Regions from separate parts of the Clostridium sp. TJA020 genome, predicted to be linked through region 3. Evidence: riboswitches for the same ligand, from Rfam matches in the RefSeq annotation. Region 3 holds a riboswitch; each other region holds the start of a gene.
What was found. Region 3 has a riboswitch for lysine ahead of lysA (diaminopimelate decarboxylase). Riboswitches for the same ligand answer to the same signal wherever they lie in the genome.
Positions count from the first base shown of each region.

Region 1: linked by a shared signal. The riboswitch ahead of AC4FQ1_RS02515 (APC family permease) and the one ahead of lysA (diaminopimelate decarboxylase) in region 3 are both predicted to bind lysine.
Region 2: linked by a shared signal. The riboswitch ahead of AC4FQ1_RS11395 (amino acid permease) and the one ahead of lysA (diaminopimelate decarboxylase) in region 3 are both predicted to bind lysine.

Region 1 is NZ_JBZEFC010000001.1:456,206-463,990, reverse strand. It holds gene AC4FQ1_RS02550 (cobyric acid synthase) at 1-86, shown strand, start outside; gene AC4FQ1_RS02545 (aminoacyl-histidine dipeptidase) at 264-1,715, shown strand; gene AC4FQ1_RS02540 (hypothetical protein) at 1,918-2,259, shown strand; gene AC4FQ1_RS02535 (TIGR04540 family protein) at 2,337-2,573, shown strand; gene AC4FQ1_RS02530 (hypothetical protein) at 2,736-3,185, shown strand; gene AC4FQ1_RS02525 (flavodoxin family protein) at 3,276-3,758, shown strand; gene AC4FQ1_RS02520 (hypothetical protein) at 3,782-4,120, shown strand; lysine riboswitch at 4,170-4,341, shown strand; gene AC4FQ1_RS02515 (APC family permease) at 4,433-5,758, shown strand; gene AC4FQ1_RS02510 (threonine/serine exporter family protein) at 6,254-6,715, opposite strand; gene AC4FQ1_RS02505 (threonine/serine exporter family protein) at 6,720-7,484, opposite strand; gene glyA (serine hydroxymethyltransferase) at 7,670-7,785, shown strand, end outside.
Region 2 is NZ_JBZEFC010000008.1:39,250-47,034, reverse strand. It holds gene AC4FQ1_RS11405 (RNA-binding protein) at 63-545, opposite strand; gene deoD (purine-nucleoside phosphorylase) at 660-1,376, opposite strand; gene AC4FQ1_RS11395 (amino acid permease) at 1,492-2,970, opposite strand; lysine riboswitch at 3,075-3,249, opposite strand; gene trmB (tRNA (guanosine(46)-N7)-methyltransferase TrmB) at 3,362-4,018, opposite strand; gene AC4FQ1_RS11385 (putative ABC transporter permease) at 4,135-4,914, opposite strand; gene AC4FQ1_RS11380 (putative ABC transporter permease) at 4,985-5,782, opposite strand; gene AC4FQ1_RS11375 (DegV family protein) at 5,998-6,846, opposite strand; gene AC4FQ1_RS11370 (hypothetical protein) at 6,977-7,785, opposite strand, start outside.
Region 3 is NZ_JBZEFC010000002.1:279,465-287,249, reverse strand. It holds gene AC4FQ1_RS05235 (DUF1700 domain-containing protein) at 1-60, opposite strand, end outside; gene AC4FQ1_RS05230 (DUF1292 domain-containing protein) at 460-699, opposite strand; gene sfsA (DNA/RNA nuclease SfsA) at 1,073-1,765, shown strand; gene AC4FQ1_RS05220 (NAD(+) diphosphatase) at 1,839-2,333, shown strand; gene AC4FQ1_RS05215 (hypothetical protein) at 2,381-2,728, opposite strand; gene AC4FQ1_RS05210 (DUF1576 domain-containing protein) at 2,718-3,971, opposite strand; gene AC4FQ1_RS05205 (beta/alpha barrel domain-containing protein) at 4,157-4,837, shown strand; lysine riboswitch at 4,917-5,086, shown strand; gene lysA (diaminopimelate decarboxylase) at 5,236-6,531, shown strand; gene lepB (signal peptidase I) at 6,564-7,070, shown strand; gene AC4FQ1_RS05190 (DUF3006 domain-containing protein) at 7,369-7,590, shown strand; gene lepB (signal peptidase I) at 7,583-7,785, shown strand, end outside.

The sequences.
Region 1 (7,785 bases), on a different contig from region 3:
AAAATAAAGAATATGATAGAATATCTAGTATTTTAGAAGAAAATATAGATGTAAGTAAGATAGAAAGTATAATAAATAATAATTAACTAGAAAATAAGGAGTACTATTATTATAGTGCTCTTTATTTTATAAAAAAACTATTATTAAAATATAAATTTTATCAAATTTATAATAATATATTGATTATTAATTTAAAAATAATTACAATTTTTTATAAGGAAAATAAATTTAATAAAATTTGACATTAAGAAGGAGCGATTATTATGTCAGTATGTAAAAATTTAGAGCCGAAAAAAGTATTTAAGTTTTTTGAAGAAATAACTAAAATTCCTCATGGTTCATATAAAGAAAAACAAATAAGTGATTACTTAGTTAATTTTGCAAAAGAAAGAAGCCTTGAGGTAATACAAGATAATGCATTAAATGTAATTATAAAAAAACCTGCAACTAAAGGTTATGAAAATAAGACACCTGTAATAATACAAGGACATATGGATATGGTTTGTGAAAAAGGAGCTAATAGTAAGCATGATTTTGATAAAGACTCTTTAGAATTAAAAGTAGAAGGTGATTTTTTATATGCAAATGATACTACACTAGGTGCAGATGATGGAATAGCAGTTGCATATACACTTGCTATATTAGATTCAGATGATATTAATCATCCTGAAATAGAAGCAGTATTTACTACATCAGAAGAAGTTGGTATGGATGGTGCTATGGCATTAGATACTAGTCTTTTAAAAGGAAAGATATTATTAAATATTGATTCAGAAGAAGAAGGAATATTTTTAACAGCTTGTGCTGGCGGAATAAATACTAAAGTTATATTTGAAGGTGAATTAGAAGAAGCTTATGGAAGGTGTATTAAATTAGAAGTAAATGGTTTACTTGGTGGTCATTCAGGATTAGAAATAATAAAACAAAGAGCTAATGCCAATAAGCTAATAGGAAGAATATTATTTGAATTAAGAAAAGAAGTACCATTTAATTTAGTAAGTATAAATGGTGGAACAAAACATAATGCTATACCACGTAAATGTGAGGTTCTACTTACTTTAAATAATTCAGATGATATTAACAAAGTAAAAGCAATAGTAGAAAATATTGCAAAAGATTTTAAGGTTGAATATAGAATAGCAGATAAAGGATTAAATGTTGAAGTTTATGATTATAATGAAGGTGTAGATAAACAATTTAATTTAAGCACAACTTCTAACTTAATAGATTTCTTAGTTATGTGTCCAAATGGAGTTCAAAATATGAGTGAAGATATAAAAGGATTAGTTCAAACTAGTTTAAATGTTGCAGTTATAGAGACTTTTAAAAATAATATTTCTATAATCACTTCTATAAGAAGTTCAATTAAAAGTTTAAAATATGAAGTATTTAATAAATTATCAGTAATAGCTGAAAGAGCAGGTGCTTCAATAGAAAAGGTTAGTGAATATCCTGAGTGGGAATATGATCCAAACTCAAATATAAGAAAGCTTTGTGAGAAGGTATATAAAGATATGTTCCATAAAGAAGCTGAAATTTCAGCAATTCATGCAGGTCTTGAGTGTGGATTATTTAAAGAAACTATGAAAGATACTGATATGATAAGTTTTGGACCATATATATTTAATGCTCATACTCCAACAGAACATTTAAGTATATCATCAGCTGAAAGAATGTATAAATTCTTAGTAGAACTTTTAAAGGAAATCAATTAAATATATTTTAGAAATATAAATTTATTAATATTTAAAGAGAGTAATTTTAAAGTTTAAATTGCTCTCTTTTTATAATTTAATTATTAAATTTATAATTATATAAAAATAGGTTTAAATAAATTTAATTTTTAAAATGATTATAAATAGTATTTAAATAAAAAAATACTCATAGTTATAAGTAATTAATATTTAAGGAGCAACTATGAGAAAGATAAACCTTTTAATAATTAGTTTTTTAATAATTACTTTAAGTATTGTTGGTTGTAGTAAAGAGACTTTTAACAAATTTCAAAGTGAAATATCAAAAGATGAAGCTAAAAATATAGTTTATGAATATGTGAAATTAAACAATAATATTCAAGAAGAAATAATTATTGATAGTATTGATGATATTGAATTAAATGGGAAAAAAGCTTATGGCTTTAATCCAAGGGTTATAATGGATATGCATACATCATCATTAGGATTTTTTTATGTTACAGTAGATGGTAATCTTTATGAAATGGATATTTTAAATCCTAATAATTTAATAAAGATAAAGTAGTTTAAATGTAAGATTGAAATAATAATAAAATATGGTATTATATATTTAAGAAATTTATTAGTACAAAGGAGTAAATTATGAGAGCAGTTTATAGAAATCCTAAGGAATTAGCAACTTGTTTAAAAGACTTAATAGACCAATATTTAGAAGACCTGATTACTTATGAGAAATTAGCACAAAAAGTACTAAGAATAGTAGATGCAAATAAAAATGCTGTTTATAAGGATGGACATATGCCATCAAAATTAGCTAATTTTTTAGGTGAAGATAGAAAAGATATATTAGATAAAATAGTTTATAATGAGCAAAATTAATATATTTATTTAAGAATTTCAGCAAATATTTCAAAAAACATATATTTTAATGTATAATATATAAGTAATTTATTTTAAGTGAATAAGCTAACTTCTTTTACAGTTAGACATATTATAGTATTTATATGCACTTAATAAAAGTATATTTGGAAGAAGGTAGAAATGATGGAAACTATAAAAGTATTTAATAAAAAAATACACTGGGATGGTTTAAATTTAACTTGTGTAATGGAAAGATATTTAGATACTAATAATATAGCTTTAGAGGTATATGATGAGTACGGTGAATTTTATGAGTGTGTTACACTAGATTATAAAGAAAGCTTACCAAAATCAAACAACGCAATCATAAATAATAGAAACGAATGTGAAGGAATATTAAATGCTATAACTTCAGCAAATCTTGCTAAGGTTGTTGGTAGAATAGATGTAAATCTTTTAATGAGAGATTTAGTTGTAGTTAACAGCAGAGAATTTAAAGAAATTGATGAAGAGTTATTTTTAGAATTTGCTAAAAGTACATATAATGATTTAAGCTCATTTATTGCTTCAAAAGAAAAAGAAGAAAATTTAGAAGAAATTGAATCTATTGATGAGATAGAAGAAATTTAATTAAAAAATTTTTAATTTAAAAATAGGTGTAAGATTAATGCTTACACCTATTTTATATAAAACAAAAGATAAAGGTTGGAGGGTAAATTTATGAAAATTTCTATATTATATGATTCAAAAAGTGGGCATACTAAAAGAATTGGAGAAACAATAAAGCTAGGTGCTGAGAGAGTAAGTGAAATTGAAGTAAAATGTATGAATATTAATAACATTGATATAAATTTTTTAAATGAAAGTAAGGCGGTAATATTTGGTACACCAACATATTTAGCTAACACTACTTCTAATATTAAGAATTGGTTAGATAATTCACATAATATTAATTTAGAAGGTAAGATAGGAGCTATGTATGCTACAGCTGATTACATATGGGGAGGAGCAGATACTGCTATTTTAACATTAATGAATCATTTAATTGTAAAAGGAATGCTTTTATATTCTGGAGGGTCAGCACATGGTAAACCTTTTATACATTTAGGTTATGTTAGTGTAAATGGTGTTAATGATGAAGACAAAGAAACACCTATGATATTTGGAGAAAGAATAGCTAAGAAAGTTAAAGAACTATTTTAATTATAATAAAAGGAGAGTTTAATATGAAAGATACAATTAAATTAACAGATGTTGCAAAAGAATTAGGATTGAATATAAAAGTAGTTACATCAGTAAGATCTTTTAATAATTATAATGCATTTTATAATATATTTGATGATGCTGAGGAAGCGTGTAGACGTTTGGTTATATTAACACCTGATAATAATATTGAAGAAGTATATGATGAAAATCCAAGCGAATTAGTTGAAGAAGGTACATATGTTGACGGAAATTATTGGATAAAAGATTATAAATTAACTACTAATCCCAATAATATTGATATAGATAGTATAAATATAAAAAAAAGCACTTATATGAATATAAAAAATAATATAAAATAAATTGACATTATTAAAAATTTTGTCTACAATTACATAGTCACTAAAAAATAGGTAAGATAGAGGTTGCAATAATAATCAGTACTTTTAATGAGGTAAGCACGATGATTTTTAAGGAAAGGTATTATTGCCGAAATGTACAATGGAAGCTTTAAAATTGTATGTTGGGTTTACATAAAATATATGTAAAACTGTCACAAGTTTTGTGGAGAGCTATCTTTGTGTTTTGAATTTTAGTTATTCGGGCTCAGAGATTAGAATACTTCTCTGAGCTTTTATTTTACCTTTATAAAGATATACTTTAAGGAGGACTAAATGGAAGAGAGAAATTTAAAAAAGGAAATTAGTCTTTTCATGGCAACTATGCTTGTGTGTGGTAATATGATAGGATCAGGTGTGTTTATGCTTCCAGCAACACTTGCACAGCTTTCAGGACCACTTGCAACAATAATTGCATGGATATTAACATCTGCAGGATCAATACTTATTGCAATGTCATTTGCTAACTTAGGATCTAAATATCCTTCAACTGGAGGGGCATATCAATACACTAAGATTGCTTTTGGAGAATTTGCAGGATTTTTAAGTGCATGGTTATATTGGAATGGTTCATGGATAGGAAATGCAGCAATAATAGTAGCACTTTCAAGTTATAGTGCAGCAGTTATACCAGCTTTAAGAGATCCACTTATCTCTATAATTTATACAAGTGCCATACTTTGGTTCTTTACAATTATAAATATAATTGGAGTAAAAAAAGCAGGAAAGATTCAAACGGTAGCTACAGTATTTAAGATTGCATTTTTTGCTATATTCATAATAGTAGCATTAATTAATTTTGATACTGTAAATATAATGCCATTACTTCCTCAAGGAAAGGGACTTTCTACAATATCACTTGCAGCAACATCAACGCTTTGGGCTTTTGTAGGTCTTGAAAGTGCAACTGTTACAGCTGGGGAAATTAAAAATCCAGAGAAAAATGTAAGAAAGAGTACAATTTATGGAATGATTATAGCATCTGTTATATATATGTTAATAAGTGTAGCTAGTATGGGTGCTATGCCAAATTCAGAACTTGCAAATAGTCAAGCACCTTTAACTGATATATTAACTAGAATATTAGGTAGTTCAATTGGTAAGCCAATTACTATTGCAGTTGTAATATGTATTTTAGGTACAACCATTGGATGGCTTTTATCAACAGCACGTGTAGCTTTTGCGGCAGGAGAAGACGGAGTTTTTCCTAAATTCTTTGGAAAACTTCATCCTAAGTATGGAACTCCAGCAAATGCTTTAATAGTTGGATCAATTTTAGTAAATATACTTTTAATAATGAATTATCAAAAGAGTATGGTATCAGCATTTACATTTATAACAATACTTGCAACACTTTCATTTTTACCAATATATCTTTTAACAGCAGCGGCAGAAATAATGCTTATGTTTAAAGGAACAAAAGAATTTAATTTTGGAATTTTCATAAAAAAAGCTATAGTTCCATTATTAGCATTTATATATTCAATTTGGACAATATATGGTTCAGGTGCAGAAACTGTAATGTGGGGATTTATATTAATGCTTATAGGCGTTCCTTTTTATATATATAATTATCATAAAAATAAAGTTGAAATTAATTAATTAAAGATTAGCCTTTAAATTTAAAGGCTAGTCTTTTAGTTTATAAATAAATTAATAGTTATCAAATAAATATTTAATTAATACAAAAATATTTATTTGAATATATAAAATTAGAATTTTATAATTATAAGATAATTAAAGGTAAAAAAAGATAATATAAATAATATGAAGGATTTTATATTATAAAAAGAATTATTATGAAAGATATCTTTATAAGTGGTTGTATTATATTTAAAGATAATACAAATTTTATTAAATAAGCTATTGAAAGTACTAAAGGTATTCTAGATGAAATAATAATTTCAAATATATAAAATAAAGAAGAAGTAAAAAAGTTATAAAAACAATATTATATTGTAATTATGAATAATAAATTTGAAGGAAATTATTCATAATTAATAAATGAAATTATAAAAAGCTAATAGTAAAGTATATATTTGTTTTATATAGTGAGTAATTTTATTAATATTAAAATAAAAAGTGAAAGATTGAGAATTAAATTTTCTCAATCTTTTTTTTATATCTTTTATTTTTAACTAAATAATACTGTCTAGTAATTGTAGAGACAAATATAACTCCAAGAGCTAAAGCTCCTGCACTTGATAAAGTATTTAATCCTAATTCTATTGAATGAATGATATTTCCAGTTACAGCTTCATACATTGTATAATACATTCCAGATCCAGGAACTAAAGGGATTAATGCACAAACTACTAATGTTGTAACAGGAGTTTTTAATTTTCTAGCTAGTATTTCAGAATAAATACTAAAAATAACAGCAGATATAAAAAAAGATGTGGTTTGAGAAAAGTGAATTTTTAAGCATAAACTATAAACAAACCAACTTATTCCACCGCCTATACCAGCAAAAATTAGATTTTTACCATGAATATTAAATATTACAGCAAAACCAATAGTAGCAATAAAAGAACAAAGTGTTTGAATAAATATAGTCATATTATTATATACCTCCTAATATCTTAAGCCAGAAACTTATTACGCCACCTGTACCAACAGCAATTGCAATAGCAACTAAAAAAGCTTCACTAGCTTTTATAATTCCACCTAAATAATCTCCAGCTATTGTATCTCTTATTGCATTTGTAATAGCAAGTCCTGGAACTAGTATCATTATTGCACCTATTATAGTTTCATCAATATTATCTATAAATCCTAAGTGTAAAAATAATATTGCAAAAGCGGCAGAAGCTGCAGCACAAATAGTATTTATAAAAAAGTCGTTAATTGACATTTTAGTGAATATCATTGAAAGATATTTAATAAATGCACCTATAAAAAAAGATGCAATTAAGTCTTTTAAGTTTCCACCAAAAAGTATTGAAAAAAATCCTGCTGCTATACCAGAAAAAAATAAAGTTGATAATAAAGAATATCTTTCAGTATTATCTATATCTTTTAATTCAGCTTCAATTTTATCAAGAGGAGGTTTAGTACTTGCAATTCTTCTTGATAAGTCATTTATCCTTTCGATTTTATGTAAATCTACTCCTCGTATAGTTACTCTTTTTACTATAGAGTAAGTTTGATTTTTATAGCAAATAGACACCATTATTCCAGTAGGAGTAACAAAGCTATTAGCTTCATCAATTTCATAGGATTTACAAATTCTACAAATAGTTTCTTCAACTCTATATATTTCAGCACCACTTTGAAGCATAACAATACCTGCATATGTAGATAGATGAAGCAATTTATTTACGTTCAATATAATCACTCCTTGTGTAAATTTATAAATAAATTATAGCATAAATATATAAAATAAATATTGTATATATAATTAATAAAATGTGATATTTATTATATATACTTATAAATTTATTAAAAATATGTTGAAAAAATTAAAGAAGAACCGTATAATCTAATAAAAATAAATAAAATTGGGGTGTTATAATGAACTTTGAAAAAATTAAAGAAGAAGATAATGATATTTATGAATTAATAATGGAAGAAGTTGAAAGACAGGAAGAAGGAATAGAACTTATTGCATCAGAAAATTTTACAAGTGA
Region 2 (7,785 bases), on a different contig from region 3:
TCTATAAATATTAAAATTAGCCCTCATTACTTTTAAAGATAAAAGAGCTAATTTTATATGAACTATCTTCTATTTCTTCTATTAGAATTTTTATTATTCATATTATAATTATTTGAAGAATTATTCATGTTATTCATAAACATTTCCATCATATTTCTAATTTGTTCTTCATTTATATTATTAAAATTTCCCATACCATTCATATTAGGCATGTTATTTCTACCTAAATTTCCTCTATTATTTCTGTTATTTTGATTTCTCATATTACCCATATTGTTCATATTAGGCATACCATTCATATTTCCCATTCCATTCATTAACATACTCATTAATGGATTTTGACCTTGCATATTCATTCCATTTCCCATTTGTTGCATTCCATTAATTAATTGATTCATCATAGGATTCATTCCCATAGGTCCACCCATTTGTCTACCCATTGGATTTCCACCCATTCCTCCAAATAACATATTTAATAATGGATTTCCTCCAAAGCCTCCCATCTGATTACCCATTCCAAATAACATATTTAACAATGGATTCATATAAAATTCACCTTTCTAATATTACTTCTCATTACATTATATTTTATATATATAAAAGTGACACAAAAAAGCTTATACCATATTGGTATAAGCTTTTTAATAAACAAATTATAATTATGCTAATTCTAATGCTATTTTCATCATTTCTGTAAATGAAGTTTGTCTTTCTTCTGCTGTTGTTACTTCACCAGTGAAAGGACAATCTGAAATAGTTAATATACATAAAGCATTAACTCCAGCTCTTGCTGCATTCATATAAAGACCAGCTGATTCCATCTCTACTGCTAGAACGCCCATCTTTTGCCACTTTCTTAATCCTTCTAATCCTTCATCACCATAGAAAACATCACTTGATAATATATTTCCTACTTTAACATCAATATTTAAATTTCTTGCAGTATTAACTGCTTTTTCAACTAATTCATAACTTGCAGTTGGTGCAAATGTTCCTGGTAAGTTGTATTGACTTGCATAATTTGAATCAGTACATGATCCTATTCCAACTACTATATCACGAGTTTTTAAATCTTCATTTATAGCTCCTGCTGAACCTATTCTTATAAGATTTTTAACTCCATAGAAATGTATTAATTCATAACTATAAATTCCTATTGAAGGAATTCCCATTCCAGTTCCTTGAACTGAAATTCTTTTTCCTTTATATGTTCCAGTATATCCAAACATTCCTCTTACTGTATTATATTGAACAGGGTTTTCTAAGAAAGTTTCTGCTATATATTTAGCTCTTAGTGGATCCCCTGGTAAAAGCACTGTTTCTGCTATATCTCCTAATTTTGCTCCATTATGTGGTGTTGGTACATTTTGTGTCATAAACCATTCCTCCTTTTGCTTTTAAAAATATTATATCATATAATAGCATTTTTTGAAAACCTTTTCCTTATTTTTTTCTTAAAATTTTATTTAATATAAAATATTTCTATAAATTTTAACTTTCTTCAAGAACTAAATCAATGCTATTTTCAGTTACTTCTTTATTATTTATAATATTTCTTTCTAAATCCACATCTTCTAATTTAACTAATTTTGTTTTATATTTAATTTTATATGAAATCCATAAAATTAAAAATAATGGTATTCCTATATAAGATGATATTAACCCCATCCATTCTATTCCTTCTGGTTTAATGTATACAAAACCTTGTCCAATAACAACTACTGCACAAAGTACTAATGCTATTATCGGTCCAATTGGAAATATACTTGCTTTATAAGGTAACTTATTTATATTTTTTCCTTGTTTTACATATGCTTTTCTAAATCTATAATGACATAATGCTATACCAAGCCAAGCTATAAAGCCTGCAAGTCCTGATGCAGCAACAAGCCAAACATAAACTGTACTTTCTGCATAAAATCCTGTTAAAAAACATGCTGATGCTATTATTGTAGTTAAAATAACAGAGTTAACAGGAACCCCTTTTTTGTTAACTTTTGAAAAAACCTTTGGTGCCATATTTTCTTTAGCCATTGAATAAAGCATTCTACTTGATGCATACATTCCTGAATTACCAGCTGACAAAACAGAAGTTAATATTACTGCATTCATTAAAGATGCCGCACCTGCTATTCCAACCTTTTCAAAAACCATAGTAAAAGGACTTGTATTTACTCCAGCTTGTACTGATGGAATTATTAACCCTATAACAATTATAGTTCCTATATAAAATATTAAAATTCTCCAAAATATTGTATGTACTGCTTTCGGTATTGTTTTTTCAGGATTTTCTGATTCTCCCGCAGCAATACCTATAAGTTCAGTTCCTTGAAATGAAAATCCAGCTATTAAAAATATCGAAAATATTGATTTAAATCCTCCAACAAAAGGTCCTCCATTTGAAAATATATTTTTAAAACCTAAACTATCACCCTTCATTATTCCAAATATCATAAGTGTACCAATTACTATAAATACAATTACTGTAATAACCTTTATACTTGCAAACCAAAACTCTGATTCACCATAAGCTTTAGATGATAATAAATTTAATCCTACTATTAAAACTAAAAAAATAATACTCCAAACTATTGCTGGAACATTTGGAAACCAATATTTCATTACAAGTGAACCTGCAACCATTTCTGTCGCTATAGTTATAGCCCAATTGTACCAATAATTCCATCCTAATGCAAAGCCTAATGCAGGATCTATAAATTTTGTAGCATACACTCCAAAGGATCCTGAAACAGGCATATAAGTAGCCATTTCCCCTAAACTTGTTATTAAAAAATATACCATTATCCCTATTAGACCATAAGCTACTATAGAACCTCCAATTCCTGCAACATGTATACTATCGCCCATTGCAAGAAATATTCCAGTTCCTATAGAACCACCTAATGCAATCATGTTTAAATGCCTTGCCTTTAATCCTCTCTTTAGCTCATTACTTTCTGTCTCATTCATGTCTATTTCCTCCTTAGCTTAGTATAAAAATAAAACCCTGAGGAAAAACTTCACTCAGGGTAAATAAGTTCATTTCAATATAATATACTAAACTAATTATGCCTTTGAATGATAGCCCTCCACAAAATAAATTTGTGACAGTCTTATACATATTCTGCACAAAACCAGCATATAATCTTAAAGCATCAATTATACACTTCGGCAAATTTTCCTTTCATATTAAATCATAGTGCTTACCTCATTAATATTACTATTAAAATTTGCGCCTCTACCTCAAAATTTAAATTTATACATTTTTCATTAGTTATTATGCACCTTATTTTTTATAATTTCAACAAATCATATTACTTATTATTACTTTATTTACAATTATTATTATTTATTAATATTTTTAATTTCTTACAGCTATTAAAAATTTTATTTTTATTCCTTCTTTTGTAAACATTTCTTCATGTTCTGTTACTACGTTTCCTTCGAAACCACTATTATGTAAATCATAAGTTATATATTTTATATCAAATCCACTTTCTTTAAAGTATTCTAAAGATTCTTCAAATAATTCATCATCATCTGTCTTAAACCAAATTTCTCCATCTTTTGAAAGAAATTTTTTGTAACTCTCTAATTGTCTAGTGTGAGTAAGTCTTCTTTTTTTATGTCTTTCTTTAGGCCAAGGGTTGCAAAAATTAATGTATATTCTATTAATTTCATCATCTTCTCCAAGCATATCATTTATTAATGCTATTTCTTGTGCCATAAGCTTAACATTATTTATTTCCATACCTTTTTCTTTAAACGCTTCTTCTATATTTCTTTTTGCAAGCACTAAAACTTCGTCTTTTATATCTATAGCTAAATAATTTATATTAGGATTTTCTGATGCATGAACAGCCATAAATGTTCCTTTTCCACATCCTAATTCTAAATATAAAGGTTGTTCTTCTTTAAATGATTTATTCCATTTTCCTTTAAGTTCTTTTGTATCTACTATAAAAAAGTCACATGCTTCAAGCTCAGGTCTAGCCCAAGGTTTTCTTCTCATTCTCATTATATGTTCACTCCATCTTTATAAAGTTTCATTCCTATTATACATAGTTTAAATACTATTAACAACAAAAATTAGGATAGAACTTTTTGTTCCATCCTAATTAAATTTCACAAAATTTATTTTTTAATAAGATTTTTAATATTATTTAATGCCTTATAATCATATAAATGCTTACTGTCTGGGAATGCATTTAATAATCTTCTATTAATTTTAGCTTCTCTTTTAAGTTCTTTTATTCTATTACTTAAATCTAATAATTTATCATATTCCTTATTAGTTCTTCTATTTTGAATTTCAATTTTTAATTTATTTATTTCACTCTCACTAAACTTTTCAAATTGAATACCTAATTTATTTAATTCAACTTTAATATCTTTAACCTTTACTAAATGTTCCTTTAAGTGTAATAAGTGTGTAACTGTAAAAATTAAATCAATAATAAATATTATAGATATAATACCTGATAACGAATAAACAATACTTGAAGAAAGTGATGTAAGAATATCTTTTATAGATGGCTGTAATACTTCTATAATAAATACTGAAAGAAGTCCAAAGAACGTGGAATTTAAAAGACATACTCTTCCATTTATATTAAACTTGTGTTTTGAATAATCCCACCATTTCATATTAAATAATTTTTCTAATATATATGAAGTTATATATTCTAATATAGATGCTAATATCATACCACCAAAAAATACAAATAAAACATTATCCTTTAATCCATCAAGTACTGATAAAACTATAATTGCTCCAAATCCATATATAGGACATACTGGTCCATAAAGAAATCCTCTATAAGTAAATTTTTTATCAATTATAAAACAGTATATAGTCTCACTTAGCCACCCTAAAAAACTATATATTGTAAAATAAAGAATTAATTCTCTCAAAAAAAGCCACCTCCAATTATATATTATTATATACCTTTAGAGATGGCTTTGATTTAATAAATTGTTAAATTTAATCTTTATTCCAATAATCTATAATACTATCTTTTAACTTTTTAAATTGCTCTCCATAACGTTTTGATTTCATATTAGGAAAAGCTTTTATTAATCTATTTTGAGTACTTGACCTTAATTGCATCTTTTTAAAATAATTATATGTATCTTCAAATTTACTTTTAATTCCCTTTATATCACTAGTCTTTTTAAGTAAATTTACAATTTTATCAAATTCTAAATCATTTAACTTATCCATTGAAATTCCAAGTCCCTTAAGCTCAATATTAATTTGAGTTATTTTTTTAAGCATTTCATTCATATCAACTAATGACGTAACTGTTGCTATTATATCAATTATAAATATTATAATAATTACGATTGCTGAAATTAATGCATATTTTGTAGGAATTAAACTTATTTTTGATATTATAAAAGGATGTAATACCTTTACTAAAAATACTGATAATACACCAAATAAAAGTGAATTCAAGACGCATATACGTCCTTTATAATTAAATTTATAATTTGAGTAATCCCACCATTTTAAATCAAATGCATTTTCTAAAATAACAGCTGTTATATATTCTATTGCTGTAGTTATTATAACTGCCATTATAAATAACAATAATATATTGTAACTAAATCTATCTAATAATCCAATAACTAATAATGATCCAAAACCATATACAGGACAGACAGGTCCATTTAGAAAGCCCCTATTTACCCAAACCCTGTCTATAGCTGCACAATATACACATTCACATATCCAACCTAGTATACTATAAACAGTAAAATATAAAATTAAATGTACCATAACCTTTAGTCAATCTCCTCCTATATTATATATTTCAAATAATTGTGTTAAATTTGTATAAATAATCTATTATAAATATACACTTTTTATTATTATAATTCAAACTAATTAATTCTATTTAAATTAATTATTAAAAATATCATAATAAATATAAATAAATTTTTATTTTGTATAATTAAATACATAAAAAAAAGGGGGAAATATTCCCCCTTAAATTATTCTTCTAATATAGCTACTCCTAAAGCTCCTGGCCCTGTATGTATTCCCATAGCAGCACCTATTTCTTCTAGTGATATATTTGTTATGTTTTTGTGTCCTTTTATATCATCAAAAAATTTTTTTGCATCTTCATCAGCATCAGCTGATAGTACCCATATTTTGCATTTTCCTTTATCTAAATAGCTATTTACAATATCTTTCATTTTTGATAAAGCTTTTTTTCTACCTCTTGCTTTTGCGTAATTATATAATTCGCCTTCATCATTTGATGATACAATAGGTTTTAAATGAAGCATTTCTCCTATAGTTCCTGCAACTTTTCCAATTCTTCCACCTTTAGTTAAAAACTCTAATGTTTGAAATGTTATGAAACCATGTGTTCTTTTTCTTATATCTTCAAGTGAATTTAATATTTCTTCAAGAGGCTTGTCTTCTTTTATCATTTTAGAAATTTCTAAAGCTATAACACCTTGAGGATATCCTAAAGTTCTTGTATCAAAAAAGTGAAAGTTTATATCATCATATTCTTCAGTAACTAATCTTATACAGTTGTATGTTCCTGATAATTTACTAGAAACAGTTACCACAATTATATCTGTAACACCTGATCCTTTTAACTCATCTATAACTTCTTCTATATTCTTTAAATCAGGAAGAGATGTTGTTGGTATTTCATCATTTTCTTTTAACCTTTTATAAAGTTCTTTTGAAGTTAATGTAATTTTATCTAAGTATTCTTTTTCTTTATATATTATTCTTAATGGTACCATTTTTATATTATTTTCTTCTAAAGTCCTTAAACTTAAATCTGAACTACTATCTGTTAATAAAGCAATCTTTCTCAATCCCATTCCTCCTCTTTTGTTATTTAAAATTTTATCATATTATTAACACTTTAGCAACATTTTAAAGAGGTTTTTGTTATTTTTTGTCTTATTTTTATATAAAAAAATAGGCTGATTAAATAAATTCAGCCTATTTTATTAATTTTTTTAAAACATTTTTAAGATTATTACTTATATCTTTAAAACTTCCTTTTAAATATATATCAGAATCTTCTATGTTTATTCCATTTTTAGATACAATGCTCATATATACATCATCATTCATAAATAAATGATTGTGCGTTCCAATTTTAACTTCATTAAACTCTACTTTTCCACTTGAGTAAATAAATAATTCATCACCTTCTAAACCATAATTACTCTCACCTATATTTTCTATATCTAAATTACCGTTACAAACTAACAAATATGAATCATGCCAATCTGCATTTAAAAAATCTCTATTTAACTTTATTAAAATAGCAGAATAATCTTTAAATTCACTCTTTGCTTCTTCTATAGATTTGAAATATTTTATTTTATATTTCTCATCCTTTTCATAACCTTCATTTATTAATACAACCTTCATTTTTCTTCCGAATATATTATGATTTTCTAATTTGTTTATTAATTCATTTAAATTACTTACACTTATATCTCCTTTTTTAAGAATTAAATTTAAACTCTTTGTTTTTTCATTTTTCTTATTTAGGTTAATTCCGTTTTTTAATAAACTTGGTAATTTAACATTATTGTCAAGTCCATAGAAATTATATGATACATTTTCAATAGAACCACTTAAATCTTCTACTGAAAATTTATGTCCACCTAAAATATTAAACATACCTATTTTTTTATTATCTAAAACATTAAAGAAATCTTTTCCTTTTAATTCCTCATCTTCTATTTTTACAATACTATTTTTACTGCTCTTTAAATTACCTAAAGTTACTGTTGCAT
Region 3 (7,785 bases):
TCTATCAGGAAGTTCTTTAAGTCCATTTGCAAGTATTGATAAAAATTCTGATTTAGTCACATTGACATCCCCCTATTATAACTAAATTACAAAAAGTTATATAGATTTTGTAAAAAATTTCATATTCATAGTATAATATTCGCTTAATGACAATTCAACGTATTGGTGTGTATTTAAAGATTATTTTAAGAGACTTAAGAATTTAATAAGATTTGTTAAGGATTTTTATAATTATTTATAAAATAAAAATTCTGAATTACATAATATTATTTTTTATACAATTTAATTACTTGTTTTCTAAATTTTAAAGTATAATTTTAGAAATAATATTTATTAAAAAGAATTTCAATATTTCAATTAAAGTCTTTATGAAGTTAAGTATATTAATAAAAATATACATATTAATAACTTTATATTATGAAATTATAGAAATTCTTTTTAATTTAAATGTACTTTTGCTTAAAATTTAAGCTTTGAAATTTGTTTATACATTGATAATTCTTTTTCAGATGATACTTCCTCTAATGATTCATTCCAATCTTTATCAAATTTAATTTTAAATATTTCTATTTGATTTGGAGAATTAACAGGTGCTAATGCAACGTATTCAGTTCCACATAATAATTTTTGTTCTAAAATAGAATAATCAATTTTATTATTATTTTCATCTAAAAATGTCATTATATTTCCTGTATTCAAAATAATCACTCCTTAAAAGTTATATCACTATATTTTTCTACAAAAAAATATAATTATTCAGAATAATAATTAACAGGCTATAAATGGCTTATTTAAAGGATTTATTAAGAATTGTTGTTGATAATGTGGATAACTATGTTTATAATATGTAAAAATAAAGAATAATTTCCATAAAAAATATAGTATAAAAACACCACAATATATACCAAAAAAATAAAAAAATAATCAATATGATGGGTGTTGTAGAAATAAAGATTATTAGTTAGAATTTATTTAAGAAAAATAATTTATGTTGATGAAAAATGTTAACAGTATTCACAAAGCTGTGGATAAAAATTGTGGATAATGTGAATAACTTTAAAGGAGATAAAATATGGAATATAATAAAGAAATACTTGAGGCTAAATTTATAAATAGACCAAATAGATTTAATGCATTAGTAGAGCTTGAGGGGGAGGAGATAACTGTACATGTTCCTAATACAGGAAGATGTAAGGAATTACTTGTAGAAGGAGTTAAAGTACTTCTAAGAAAAGAAAATAATCCTACAAGAAAAACTAAATATGATTTAATTTCTGTATATAAAGGAAATGAGTTAATAAGTATAGATTCGCAAATACCAAATAAAGTAGTTATGGAAGCTTTACAAAATAAAAAAATAGAGAAATTAATTAGATATAATAATATTTTAAAAGAAAAAACTTTTGGAAATAGTAGATTTGATTTTAAATTATCTAATGATAATGGGGAAGAATACTATTTAGAGGTAAAAGGTGTTACATTAGAAGAAGACGGTCATGCAATGTTTCCTGATGCGCCAACAGAAAGGGGAAGAAAGCATTTATTAGAGTTAATAGAAGTTAAAAAAAGTGGTAGAGGAGCAGGTGTGTTATTTTTACTTCAAATGAATAATATGAAAGATTTTGCACCAAATGATGAAAGAGATAATGAATTTGGTAAAGCCTTAAGAGAAGCAAGAGATAATGGAGTAGATATATTTGTTTATGAATGTGATGTTTTAAAAGATTCAATAACATTAACAAATAGAATTGAAGTTAATTTTTAGAAAATTTACTTCTAAAACATAATATTGTATTTTATAATTAAAGTAATAATTATAAAGTAAAAGGGAGTTATATATGAAATATAAGTTTTGTCCAAAGTGTGGTAGGGAATTAGAGATGTTTAATTGTTGGGATGAGGGATATGTACCTTATTGTCCAATAGATGATACATTATATTTTGATACTCCAAAACCTTGTATAGTGGTTGGAGTAGTGAAAGAAAAAGAAATTCTTTTATTAAAACAAAGTTATATATATAAAAATTCAAAAGTATTAATATCTGGATATGTAGGTCAAAATGAGTATGCAGAAGATACCGTTTATAGAGAAGTTCTTGAGGAAACAGGAATAAAAATAAAAAATATAAAATATCTAGGTTCTGATTTTGTTAAAGATAAAGATTTATTTATGATAACATTTATGGCTGATTATGATAGTGGTGATATAAAAAAATCAGATGAAGTAGAAGGAATTGAATGGGTTAACATAAATGATGCTATATCTCAAATGGAAGAAGATAAGATAGGGAAAAGAGTAGTTAAAAAGATATTAGAAAGTATGAATTTATAACAATTAAAATCCACATAACTATAGTTTGATATAGTTATGTGGATTTTTTAATAATTTTCAATTCTTTTAAGTTCTATAACTAATATATTATTATCATAAGAAATAGTTGCACTATCTACCATCATACCAACTAAAGATAATTCAGAGTCAAATTCATTATTTCCTCCTAAATGCCAATAGTATTGTTCAACTTCATGTTGGCGTGGAATATTAAGAGTTTGAGTTAAATTCATTAAAGTTTCATCTGATAAATTTTCAATTTTTGCCTTTATTAAAATAATAGATGTATTTTCTATAGTTTTTACGTTTACATTAATGTCAGTACTATTTAAGTGATAACAAAATGACATAATTTCATTAATTATCTTAAGTTTTTTTTCTACATTAAATTTCATTTGTGTAAACCTCCCTTTTGAATGTTGTTATAATTGGTATTAAAATCATTGCTACAAATCCACCTGCAAGTCCATTATTATATAAATTTAACCCACCATGTAAATATCCTACATTTGTAACTAATGAAACATGAAGTATACCTGCTAGTATTCCATATTTCCAACCAAATTTACCTGATATAGGAGCAAGACAAGTACTGAATAGTATTGCGAGTTGAATTCCAGGATCAGATATATCATTAACTCCTATAATAGCACATATAGTAGCTCCAATCATTACAGGTACTATGTTTTTTATATGTTTTCCAAAACAGCCAAAACCTATTATAGTAAATAAACCACCAATTGTTGGACCGTTTAAGTCTCCACCAAATAATAATAAGTATATACTTGAGAAAATACCTATTATTCCCATATTAATATAAGATGTTTCTCCAAATAAAATATAAAAATCTGATACAAGTTTTCCAGAAAAACTATTTATTTTTTTTAAGTTATTTTTATAATCTTTTCCAAAATAGAGTCCAATACAAATTAAGTAAATAGATATTATAAGCATAAATATAAAAAGAAATGTGTTGTTTCCGGTACTCCAAACTAATTGAGTTTTAAAGTCTATTCCAAATATTCTAAAAATGGACATAAGAAGTGTTGCAAGAAGTCCACAAGCAAAGCCTATATTATAAAGGTTATAACCGCCATGAGCTGAAATACAATGAGTTGCTATAGGAGTTAGTAGGAATCCTGTAAATACTCCTATTAATGACCCTAAAGTAATACCTAGCAATAGATTATTAGATGAAAAACTAAGTTGAGTAACAGTTGGGGCTAGAGTTGTTGATAATAACATTACTAAGGAATAATTCATTAAAGGTTGCTTTTGATATTTGGAATATAGATAAACACCAAACATAACAGGCCATATATTAATTATATTTTTGCCAAAGAAAGAAAAGCCAGTCATAAGCCATAATGCCATTATAGTTGAGCCATTAGGTTTAATTTTTAAAGCTACTAATATAAAAATGCTTATAATACTTGTCAATGCTGCATTTACTAATGTAGCACCAATGCCAGCAATTTGAATATAATCAGTTATTAGAATATCAGGTGTTAATATTATGTTTTTTAATCCTATAAAGATTTCTTTAGGAGAATTAATAGTAAAAGCAGTAAGTATAAAAAATAGATATATTGAAATTAAGATTTTGTACGGGAGAAAAAATTTTTTTAGTTGAAGCATAAATAAAAAAACACCGCCTTTTATAAATCAATATTATTTGTAAACATTATATTACAAATAATACATACTTATCTATAAAATGAATAAATATTTTTTATTTATCAAAAATAAATATTTTAATTAATGGAAGTTGGTTATATAATAAGTTGTAAAGCAAAGCAATGTAAGTTTTTGGAGGGATAAAAATGAGTAAGGATAATGAAAAATATGTTCCAGAAATATTAGGAACATTTAGAAATCATATAATTGAAGCACCTTCTGCAATAAGAAAGTGTAGTGGAATAAAGATATTTGGAAAGAGAATTAAATCAATAATGTTTTCAACTGATGTTGCCATGATAAAAAATACAAATGCAGATGCAATAATGGCAGTATATCCTTTCACCCCCCAACCAAAAATAACTGAGGCTATAATAACAGCAGCTGATGTTCCTGTGTTTTGTGGAGTTGGAGGTGGAATAACTCAAGGTAGGAGAGTTATAAACTTAGCATTAGATGCTGAATTTAAAGGAGTAATAGGGATAGTTGTAAATGCACCAACAACAAACAGTGTAATAAAAAAGATAAGAAAAACAATAGATATTCCTGTTGTTGTAACAGTTGTATCAGAAGATACAGATATAGAAGAAAGATTAAATTCAGGTGCCACTATATTAAATGTATCAGGTGGAAAAAATACAGCTAGAATTGTTAAGAAAATAAGAGAAAAGTATCCTTTAGTTCCTATAATTGCAACTGGAGGAAATACTGAAGAAAGTATATTAGAAACAATAGAAGCTGGAGCTAATGCAATAAGTTATACACCACCATCATCAGCAGAGATAATGGGAGATTTAATGAATATTTATAGGGAAAAAGAATATTAATGTATAAAAGACTTTAAATTTAAATAAATTTATAGTATCATAAATAATAAAAAATAATAATATATTAGGAAAGAACAAATCTTAGGGTAGAGGTGCCGAGATTAAGAGTAATCTTTAGGAGTTTTGCAGACTATGAATAAGGATGAAAGGATGATTGGCCGAAGTTAAATTATAATGCAAATATAATTTTTCTGGGTATGTATATAATATATGCATAACTGTCACATAACGTGGAGAGCTACAAGGATTTTTAAATTACTATATAAGTGAGTTTAGAATATATTAATTTTAGGCTTAAGTTTTTGTAATTATAATACCTTAATGTTATAACGTTATTACCCGTCACAGGAATTTTCCTGTGACGTTTTGTTTTACTTAAATGAATTGGAGGAATTTAAATGAAACTATTTGGTAATATGAGGACTGAAGAAAATACTTTAGTAATTGGAGGAGTAAAAACAACAAAGTTAGTTGAAGAGTTTGGAACTCCTTTATATGTTATGGATGAGAATTTAATTAGAGAAAATTGTAGAAGGTATTTTCAGGCCTTTAGTTGTGAAAATAGAGGTAATAAGGTAGCCTATGCTGGAAAAGCATTTTTAACTTTAGCGATGTGTAAAATAATAGAGGAAGAAGGCTTATGTTTAGATGTTGTTTCAGGTGGAGAATTATATACAGCATATAAAGCTGATTTTCCATTAAAAAAAGTATTATTTCATGGAAATAATAAAACATTAGAAGAAATTGAAATGGGTGTAAAACTTGGTGTTGGAACATTTGTAGTGGATAATTTATTTGAAATAGAACAGCTTAATAAAATTGCTAGAGATTATGAAAGAAAGCAAGATATTTATTTAAGAATTACTCCAGGTATTGAGGCACATACACATGAATATATAAAGACAGGACAAATTGATTCTAAGTTTGGTTTTGCACCAGTAGGAGATAATATAATAAATGCTATAAAAAGGGCTATAAAATTGGAAAACATAAATTTACTTGGGCTTCATTGTCATATAGGTTCACAAATATTTGAAATAACTCCTTACGAAGATGCGGCTGAGATAATGCTTAATTTAATAAATAGAGTTAAGAATGAAACTGGATATATAATAAAAGAGTTAGATTTAGGTGGTGGATTTGGAATATATTATAGTGATGAAGATAAACCAAGAGAAATAGAGGAATATTGTAATGCTATAATAAATAAAGTAGATGAAGTTTGCAAAAATTTAGAATTGGAAAGACCTATACTTATTATAGAGCCGGGAAGGTCAATAGCTGGAAATGCAGGAATAACATTATATACTATAGGCTCAATAAAAAATATACCATCAGTTAGAAAATATGTATCTGTAGATGGTGGTATGACTGATAATATAAGACCAGCATTATATAAGGCTAGATATGAATGTATAGTTGCAAATAGGGTTATATATGATGCTAAAGAGAAAGTAACTATATCTGGAAAGTGTTGCGAATCTGGTGATATATTATTAAATGCAATAAAAATACCATCTGTTTTAAGTGGAGATGTTCTTGCAGTTATGTCAACGGGTGCATATGGTTATTCAATGTCTAATAATTACAATAAGATTCCAAAGCCAGCAGTTATTATGGTTAAAGATGGAAAAATTAAAATTATATGTAAAAGAGAGAGCTATGATGATATAATTAAAAATGAAGTAATTTAAATTTAACTGAAGGGTATAAAGTGGGGAAAAGTATGGGAAAAAAATTTATTATGGACATAGTCTGTCCTATTATCTTAGCTGTAATATTAGCTTTACTAATAAACAAATTTTTAATTTTTAAAGTAGAAGTTCCTACATCATCAATGGAACCTACTATAAAAGTAGGAGAAAAGTTTTTAGTAACAAAAGTTTATAATTTTAACAATTTAAAAAGAGGGGATATCATAGTCTTTAAAAATAAAGAAAAAAATGAGATTATGATAAAGAGGCTTATAGGTCTTCCAGGAGATGAAATTGATGTAAGAGGAAATGAACTTTATATTAATGGAGAATTTATTCAAGAGGATTATGTGAAAAATCCAGATGGTTTTTTTGGGGAGTTCAAAGTTCCAGAAGGTAAATATTTTTTCTTAGGAGATAATAGAAAAAATTCAGCTGACTCAAGGTATTGGGAAGATCCATATATTCCAAAGGAAGATATAAAAGGTGAGGCACAACTTAGAATATATCCAATAAGGGAATTTGGAAGTATAAAATAATATTTTATTTAATAATAGTAAAAGATTTTAATGTAATTTAGAACGAATAAACTAATTAGTTTATTCGTTTATTTTTGTTATTAAAAAATACTTAAGTGGTATTTAATATTGTATAATATTGAAATATAAATTACATATGATATAATGTGAAAATAAGATTAAAAGTATTTAAAAAAGGACAAGAATATAATATAAAAATTTAAATTTCATGAAATAAATTTGTCAAAAAAGTATGATATAATTAAATTTAATTTAATATCAATATTTAGGAAAGGTTAAACAGGTATATAATGCATTTATGAGAAAAATTTATGTAGTTGATAGAAGTGAAGGACGATATTATATTTTACAGTCTTTAGATAATAAAATATTAAATGTTCCTAAAAATGAATTTTCTATAAAGTTAAAAAGTGGTGATGTAGTATATGAAGAAAATAATCAATACTATTATAGTGAAGAAGAAACCATTAAAAGAAAAAAGTATATTAGTGAATTAATGGAAGGAATGTGGGATGAATAATACTAAGTTAAATTTTTTTAAAGATTGGATTATACCAATAATTATAGCTGTTGTATTAGCTATATTAATAAATAGATTTTTAATATTTAGAGTTTATATACCAAGTTCATCAATGGCACCAACTTTAAATGTAAATGATAGGCTTTTAGTAACAAAAGTTTATAAGCCAGAAAATTTAAAAAGAGGTGATATAGT